2 regions of the Clostridium neonatale genome follow, and region 2 is predicted to be linked to the other one. Evidence: a T-box and tRNA genes for the amino acid it is inferred to sense, from the RefSeq annotation. Region 2 holds a T-box; the other holds one or more tRNA genes.
What was found. A T-box is a leader RNA that pairs with one kind of tRNA and senses whether it is charged. The one in region 2 lies ahead of pheS (phenylalanine--tRNA ligase subunit alpha), so its partner is inferred to be a tRNA-Phe.

Region 1 (4,438 bases), on a different contig from region 2:
AGCAGCCTGATGTAAACCGTCAATATTTTGAGTTACAATAGCTTTAAGCTTACCAATATCCTCAAGTTTAGCCAAAGCCATATGAGCAGTATTTGGTCTAGCTTCAGGATATATTAATTTGTCCTTATAGAATTTAAAAAATTCATCTGGATATTTCATAAAAAATGTATGAGATACAAGTTGTTCAGGAGTGAAATTTATTTTAAGATTCTCATTCCATAATCCATTTGAACTTCTGAAATCTGGAATATTAGATTCAGTACTTACTCCAGCGCCACCGAAGAATACTATATTTTTACTTTCTTTTAAAATTTGAGTTAATTGTTCTATTTTAGTATTCATTAAATCATCTCCATAAATTGTATTTATTAATTTTATTATGTCACAAATAAATAAAAAAATAAAATAAACTGACGTTTGAAATATAGATAAGAATGTATTTAATTAATGTATAATAGATTTATAAATATTTCATCGGAGGAAATCTATTATGAAAAAAAATGAAAAGATATTATTAGGGATATCCTGTTTTTTGGGAGGTGTAGTAGCAGGCTTTTTAATTGCACCTATTAAGAACGGAATGTATTTTGGAAATAATTGTGGAAATCATCATGCTGTAAGTAAAGAGGAATTACAAGATATTATTGGAGTAAATGAGTAGAAAAAATAGATTAATCTATGAAAATACTTATATTAAACTAGAGTAATTTATATTTAAGAAAATAAAATGGAGGAAATTTATATGAATATTGGAATATTAGGTGCAGGCTCAATAGCAAGGCAAATGGCCTATACAATAAGTAAAATGGATAATGCTATAAATTATGCAATAGCATCAAGAGATTATAAGAAATCACAGAAATTTGCAAAAGAATTTCGAGTTATTAAAGCATATGGGTCTTATGAGGAAATGATAAAAGATCCAGAAGTAGAGCTTGTATATATTGCAACACCACATTCATTACATTATGAACATGCTAAGCTTTGTTTGAATAACGGAAAACATGTACTTTGCGAAAAAGCTTTTACTATAAATGAAAAGCAGGCAGAAGAATTATTTGAAATTGCAAAAGAAAAAAATCTATTTATTACTGAAGCTATATGGACTAGATATATGCCAATGAGAAAAACTTTAGATGATATATTAGAGAGTGATGTAATAGGTGAGTTGCACTCATTAACAGCTAATTTAGGATATAGAATCAATAATGTTCCAAGACTTGTTGACCCAAATCTTGCGGGAGGGTCTTTACTTGATGTAGGGGTGTACACGCTTAATTTTGCATCTATGGTTTTTGGAAATAACATAAAAGATATATCATCAACTGTAATAAAAACTGATACAGGCGTGGATGCGCAAAATAGTATAACATTATATTATGAGAATAATAGAATGGCGATTCTTCATAGCACCATGATGTCACGTACTGATAGAAGAGGAATTATATATGGTAGTAAAGGTTATATTGAAGTTGAGAATATCAATAATTGTGAAGGGATAAAGATATATTCATTAGATGGAAATTTAATTGATGAATATAAGACTCCAAAGCAAATAACAGGATATGAATATGAGGTGGAAGCTTCTATTAAGGCAATAAAGAATGGAGAATTAGAATGCATTGAAATGCCACATTCAGAGACACTTATAATAATGAGATTAATGGATAAATTAAGAAATAATTGGGGAATTAAGTATCCTTTCGAAGAATAATACTATAATAAAATGAACAAGTGGTTAGATAGATAAGAGTAGAGCATAAAAATTGGTTGATATTAAAATCAGTTTATTTTAGCTCTTCTTTTATTATAAATTAATACATTAAAAGTATTGATTTCATTAGGTAAAAATTTCAGCATATAAAAAATAATATTAATGAAATATATAAATTATTCAATAAAGAAAAAATTGAGTTTAGAAACATTAAATATAGAGATAGAAGTTTAGTTAGTTAACAGTATTTATATAAAAAATAAAAAACTTTTAAAAAATGTGTTGACATAATATTATTATCTCGATATAATACTACTTGTGATCTGGTGATGACGGCATAGAGGTAACACTCCTTCCCATTCCGAACAGGAAAGTTAAGGTCTATAGCGCCGATGGTACTGCATGGGAAACTGTGTGGGAGAGTAGGACGTTGCCAGGTAATATGGCTCGATAGCTCAGTCGGTAGAGCAGAGGACTGAAAATCCTCGTGTCACTGGTTCGATTCCAGTTCGAGCCACCAAAAGCACTAACGTATGTTAGTGCTTTTTTATATTTGAAAATAGTTTATAAAAATAGAATGCATTTATTAGGTTTAATGCATCCTATTACTTGATTTAATTAAATACTTATTATTGTTATGTACATAAATTTGTTTTTTATACTTCACATTGATTAACTTCAATAGAATAAGTCCCACATTCAGGACATACAGCAATGCTGACAATATAACTATTATCAATTTTTCCTGTGCTAAATAATTTATTGAAGGAAGTGTTTTCATAATCACTAGAAATAGTGCTAATAATGTATTTATCATCTTTTGTATAAATATAGAAATGATATTCTAAATAGCAATAAGCTTTGTTTAATGGCTCTTGCTTCTTACAGGTACATTGTCCAGTATAATATTCTTTTGAAAAATCAACTTCGTCAGAGTTAATTAATATATCTAATATTAATTCTAAATTAAAATTTTCTATTTCATCATCATTAAAAAAAATTCCTTCACAGTTTTCTTTTGATAATACATATTCTTTATCTTTGAAAGTAAATGTATAATTCATTGAATTTCCTCCATTATTAATAATATTAAATATTTTCTATTTGCCAATCAATAGGTTTTTGATTTGTTGATATCAAAAACTCATTTGCTTTAGAAAAAGGTTTACTACCAAAGAATCCTCTTGATGCAGACAAAGGACTAGGATGTACTGATTTAATTATAAAATGCTTTGGATTTGTTATTAAACTAGTTTTTGATATAGCATTATTACCCCATAATATAAATACTATAGGAGTTTCTTTTTGGTTTAGAACTTCTATAACTCTATTAGTGAATTGTTCCCATCCTTTATTTCTATGAGAATTGGCTTCACCAGCTCTTACGCTTAATACTGTATTTAATAATAATACTCCTTGATCAGCCCATTTCTTTAAGTAGCCATTATTAGGAATATAACAACCTAAATCATCATGTAGTTCTTTATAAATATTAACTAAAGATGGTGGTGTCTTAACTCCAGGGTTAACAGAAAAACTTAATCCGTGTGCTTGTTTAGGCCCGTGATATGGATCTTGGCCTAATATGACAACCTTTGTATCCTCATAACTTGTAAAATGTAAGGCATTAAATAAATCATACATATTAGGATAAATTACTTTAGAATTATATTCGTTTTTTAAAAATTCTCTTAATTTTAAATAATAGTCTTTTTCAAATTCAGTATTTAAATAGTTTTTCCAATCGTTTTTTAGTATTTCAGACATAAAATATCACCCATGGTTATTATAACACTTTGGAGAATGTATATACAAAAACATATTTTTGATCAAAAAAAGGCAATAAATTTATTATATTCTTGTTAGTATATGTATATACTGTTAAAATGAAAAGGTATATAAATTTTATTTTAAAGGAGAATTCACATGGAAAATAAAGTGTTAGCAGTTGCTGCAGGTTATGAAATAACAGAAAAGGACTTAAATGCTGTAATAAACAGATATCCAGAAGACAGAAGAGCAATGTTTCAAAGTGAACAAGGAAAAAAACAATTATTAGAACAATTAATATCATTTGAATTAATGAATAAATTCGGAAAAGAAATTGCATTAGATCAAACAGAAGAATATAAAATGCAAATGGAAGCTATAGCAAAAGAGGTATTAACGTCTATGGCTATAAATAAGGTCTTAGCAGATATAACTATAACAGATGAAGAAGCTAACAAATATTATGAAGAAAATAAGGATACATTTTCTGAACCAGCAACTGTATCAGCTAAACATATACTAGTTACTACGGAAGAAGAAGCTTCTAAAATCAAAGAAGAAATCACAAATGGATCATTAACATTTGAAGAAGCAGCTAAAAAGTATTCTACATGTCCTTCAAAAGAACAAGGCGGAAATTTAGGAGCATTCTCAAAAGGAATGATGGTTCCTGAGTTTGAAAAAGCAGCATTCGAATCAGAAATAGGGGTAGTAACTAATCCGGTTAAGACTCAATTTGGATATCATTTAGTATTAGTTGAAGAGAAGAATGAAGCTTCTGCAAAGAGTTTTGATGAAGTTAAAGATTCAGTTATAAATCAATTATTACAAGAAAGACAACATAAAAAATACGGTGAAATTTTATCAGAATTAGAAAATAAATATGGTGTAGAAAGAAAATAAATATTTAATAAATAAAAAAAGAACTGAGAGTTTGGATATGGCAATAATATT
Region 2 (4,438 bases):
GCAAAGATCATCTTTAATTTCTACCTTTAATTCATCATTTATATTTATACTACACTCAGCTTTATAGTCCAAGTTTGGCATTTTATACGAAGTTCTAAGTGCGGCTGCAGTTTCTCTTGCCATACCAACCATACTTAAGCAGTCTGGTCTGTTTGAAGTTATATCAAAATCCAATATAGCTTTATTTAATCCCAAGATTTCTTTAATATCAACTCCAAGAGCAGTATCTTGTGGTAATATCATCAATCCATGTACAGGCTCATCTCCAGCAATTCCAAGTTCTTCTTCTGAGCAGAACATACCATTCGATACTTCTCCTCTAAGCTTCCCCTTCTTTATTTTAGTTCCGTCTGCTAACGTTGAACCATGAAGTGCAACTGGAACAACATCTTGTTCTTTCATATTAGTAGCAGCTGTTACTATTTGAATTTCTTCACTTCCAATATTAACTTGACAGATACTTAATTTTTCTGCATCTGGATGCTTTTCAATCTTTGTAATTTTTCCTGTAACTACTTTATCAATAGTATCTCCTTGAATTATTACTTCTTCAAGCTGAGAACCTGTTAATGTTAATTTATCTCCTAACTCCTTAGGACTTACATTTATATCAACGTAATCTTGTAACCAAGTAAATGGTACTTTCATTTTTATATCCTCCTTTTTTTCAATGTACAAATAACTAATTTTCATATATACTTGCATTTATAGTCAAAGTACATTGAGTTTTTGAAATCTTTATTAAAATTCCATTTTTTTATTTTATTACTTACCTCAAAGCACATCAAATAACAAAATTCCCCAAGTTAACAATATCTACTCTTTGGCATATAATGCTTGGTGATGTACGAGTCTAGCAGTATGGCCCATCTTCATCTACTGATGAAGATGTTTCCTTAAGCAGAGATCCAAAATCTTGTATTTGGTGCGAATCGGTGGCATTTACCACTTAGCTAGATACGGCTTAGTGGTAAAGCCCGCATCACAACAATGTGATACGTTCCTATTTAAACGTATATGAGTATGTGTTTCCACTAAAAGAATCCCTTCTGCCCCCATAAAATAAGCATATTCTTATATTCTTATATTCTTATATTCTTATATTCTTATATTCTTATATTCTTATATTCTTAGGAATATATATTTTTTTATTGCAAAACTTTAGCTATTAAAGAAAATTTTTTATAATATTTATACTTCACACTTTTATTAATGATTTCCCAAGAATTCAAATTTCCTCTAAAATAAAATATTATCTAAAATTGATTTAAAAATCTCATATCACTTTCATATAATAATCTTATATCATCTATACCATACTTAAGCATAACCATTCTATCTACACCAAATCCAAAAGCAAATCCACTATAAACTTCTGGATCAATCCCACAATTTCTTAGAACATTTGGATGAACCATACCACAACCTAAAAGTTCTATCCAACCACTGTTTTTACATACTCTACATCCTTCTCCGCCACATACAAAGCAAGTTGCATCCATTTCAGCTGATGGTTCTGTAAATGGGAAATGATGAGGTCTAAATTTAGTTTGAACCTTATCTCCAAACATCTTCTTCGCAAATAGCTCTAAAGTCCCTTTTAAATCTGCAAAAGTAACACCTTTATCAATTACAAGGCCTTCCATTTGATAGAATATAGGTGAGTGAGTAGCATCTACTGAATCTGATCTATAAACTTTTCCTGGAGATATCATCTTTATTGGTGGAGTTTGTTTTTCCATTGTTCTAATTTGAATTGGTGAAGTTTGAGTTCTTAAAACTATATTGTCATTAATATAGAAAGTATCTTGTTCACTTCTGGCTGGATGATTCTTTGGAATATTTAAAGCCTCAAAATTATAGTGATCAAGTTCTACTTCTGGACCTTCTTCAATTGTAAATCCCATTGAAATAAAGATTTCTTCCATTTTTTGAAGTGTTAAATCAAGAGGATGTCTTTTTCCTATAACTTTTTTCTTTCCTGGAAGTGAAATATCAATAGTTTCATTAGCAAGTTTATTAGCTTTTTCTTTTTCTTTAATAGAATTAACTATTTCTTCAAGTTTTGTTTCTATTGCTGCTTTAGCTTCATTAACCAATTTACCAACTATAGGTCTTTCTTCTGGAGACACTTGACCCATACCTCTTAATATTGTAGTAAGTTCTCCTTTTTTACCTAAGAACTTTACTCTTATTTCTTCTAAATCGCTACTGCTTTTAGCATCTTCAATTTTCTTTAATGCAAGTTCTTGTAATTCTTTAAGTTTTTCTTTCATTATTTTTCTCCTTTCAAACAAGTTCAATTTCATATAAAATTGATAATTTATAAATTTGCATAAAAAAATCGCCCCTTCATACAGAAAGGGACGAATTATCGCGTTACCACCCTAATTGGTTTTCTTACTCAAGATTAACCCAACTTAATTTAATTAACGACTTTTTTTGCCGCCAGTCACTACTATAATTTCACAACTGGAACTCCTGAGTGAACTTCAATATCAATTCATTTAAGAAGGCTTACAGTCTATGACCTTCTCTCCCTTAAAACTTCATAATATCTACTTTTCTCATTCAACGTTTTTTATATGCAATTAATATAATTCATTATACAAATAAAATTTAAAAATATCAATATTATTTTTTAATTTTTACATCTTTCCTGTCTAATTTTTTCATATATTATTACTGAAGTAGCTATTGCAACATTTAAGGATTCAGCATTACCAGGCATAGGTATTTTTACCTTTGTATCAGCAATTTCGTAAATTTCATCACTAACTCCGTTTCCTTCATTACCAACAGTTAATAATATTCTTCCTTTCAAATCTTCTTCATAAAAATCCTTATCCGTCTCTAATGATGTTACTAGTATTTTAAAACTTTCTTCCTTTAGCTTTTTTACTAAAGATAAATTCTCATCATCATAAACAACTGGTATATAAAATAAAGATCCCATTGTTGATCTTATAGTTTTCTCATTATATATGTCAACAGTACCTTTAGTAAGTATAATTCCATCTACACCTGCAGCATGTGCCGTTCTAATTATTGTACCAAGATTCCCCGGATCCTGAACTTTATCACATAATAAATAGAAGCTTCCATTTTCTTTTAAATAATTATTTTGCATATTAGCTACAGCAAGTATACCTTGAGGTTGCTCTGTTGAAATTAATTCTTTAAACAAACTATCGCTCATCAAATAAATCTTTATATCATCCTTTAAATATTTTTCAATATATGTAGTCATTTTTTCATTTTCTTCTTTAGTTATAATTAAATATTCAATAGGCAAATCAGCTTTAAATGCTTCTTCTATCAATCTAAAGCCCTCAATTATATATTTATTATTTCTATTTCTATGTTTTCTTTCTTTAAGCTTCTTAGTTTCTTTAAATAAATTATTTTCTTTACTTTCTATAAAAATCAAATTTACACCTCTACTTATTTTTTCTTGAAATCATACTTTCAAATTTATTAAGATCTTTAGCACTTCCAAGAGCAACTAAAACATCATTTTCTTTTATAATATCTTCTGCTGAAGGTGATATATTAACCTTTTCTCCTCTCTTTATAGCAACAACATTTATCCCATGTTTTTTTCTAATTTCAATCTCTTTTAGTGACTTATTAAACCATTCTTTAATTGCTTCTATCTCTAATATGCTGTATTCCTCGGATAATTCTATATAATCCAATATATTTGAAGAAACAAGATTGTGAGCAACTCTTGTACCCATATCTCTTTCAGGAAGAACAACCTTATCCGCCCCTATTTTCGTTAATACTTTTGCATGTAGTTCATTATTAGCTTTTGCTATTATATATTTTACTCCTAATTCCTTTAAAATAAGAGTAGCCATTACACTATCTTGTAAGTTAGATCCTATAGTAACTACTGCCACATCAAAGTTTGTTACACCTAAAGTTTTCAGTATGCTTTCATCCGTTGAATCCATTTGCACTGCATGAGTTACATAATCTGAAATTTCTTGTACTTTTTCCTCATCTTTATCAATTGCCAGCACATCATGGCCTAGTTCATATATTGTTTTTGCTATAGAGGATCCAAATCTACCTAATCCTATAATAAGAAATTGCTTTTTTGACATTTTAATCATTCCCCTATCCAATTAGTATTTTTCCTTCCGGATATTTATATCCTTTTTTCTTATTTCTATTAATAATAGCAAATAAAACTGTCAAAGGTCCAACTCTTCCAATATACATGCTCATTATTAATAAAATTTTACTTAATCCTCCTATACTTTGAGTTACACCAGTACTAAGTCCAGCTGTTCCAAATGCTGATGCTGCTTCATAAAACAAATTAATAAATGAATGTTGAGGCTCTAGTATAGTTAACATCAAAGTAACAATAACAACCCACATAACACCAACAGCTACTATTGTAAATGATTTATAAACTGTTTCTTTT

Region 1: it has a tRNA-Phe gene. The T-box ahead of pheS (phenylalanine--tRNA ligase subunit alpha) is inferred to sense a tRNA for this amino acid. The anticodon was not compared.

Annotation. Positions count from the first base shown of each region.
Region 1 covers NZ_UICR01000003.1:348,767-353,204, reverse strand. Annotated here, with positions in the region: gene CNEONATNEC86_RS19800 (NAD-dependent protein deacylase) at 1-342, opposite strand, end outside; gene CNEONATNEC86_RS21360 (hypothetical protein) at 491-661, shown strand; gene CNEONATNEC86_RS19795 (Gfo/Idh/MocA family protein) at 743-1,714, shown strand; rRNA gene rrf (5S ribosomal RNA) at 2,037-2,153, shown strand; tRNA gene CNEONATNEC86_RS19785 (tRNA-Phe) at 2,159-2,234, shown strand; gene CNEONATNEC86_RS19780 (DUF3785 family protein) at 2,371-2,778, opposite strand; gene CNEONATNEC86_RS19775 (uracil-DNA glycosylase) at 2,804-3,481, opposite strand; gene CNEONATNEC86_RS19770 (peptidylprolyl isomerase) at 3,641-4,387, shown strand.
Region 2 covers NZ_UICR01000001.1:1,956,525-1,960,962, reverse strand. Annotated here, with positions in the region: gene pheT (phenylalanine--tRNA ligase subunit beta) at 1-648, opposite strand, end outside; gene pheS (phenylalanine--tRNA ligase subunit alpha) at 1,257-2,276, opposite strand; T-box leader at 2,360-2,584, opposite strand; gene CNEONATNEC86_RS09065 (TrmH family RNA methyltransferase) at 2,642-3,430, opposite strand; gene CNEONATNEC86_RS09060 (potassium channel family protein) at 3,441-4,112, opposite strand; gene CNEONATNEC86_RS09055 (TrkH family potassium uptake protein) at 4,126-4,438, opposite strand, start outside.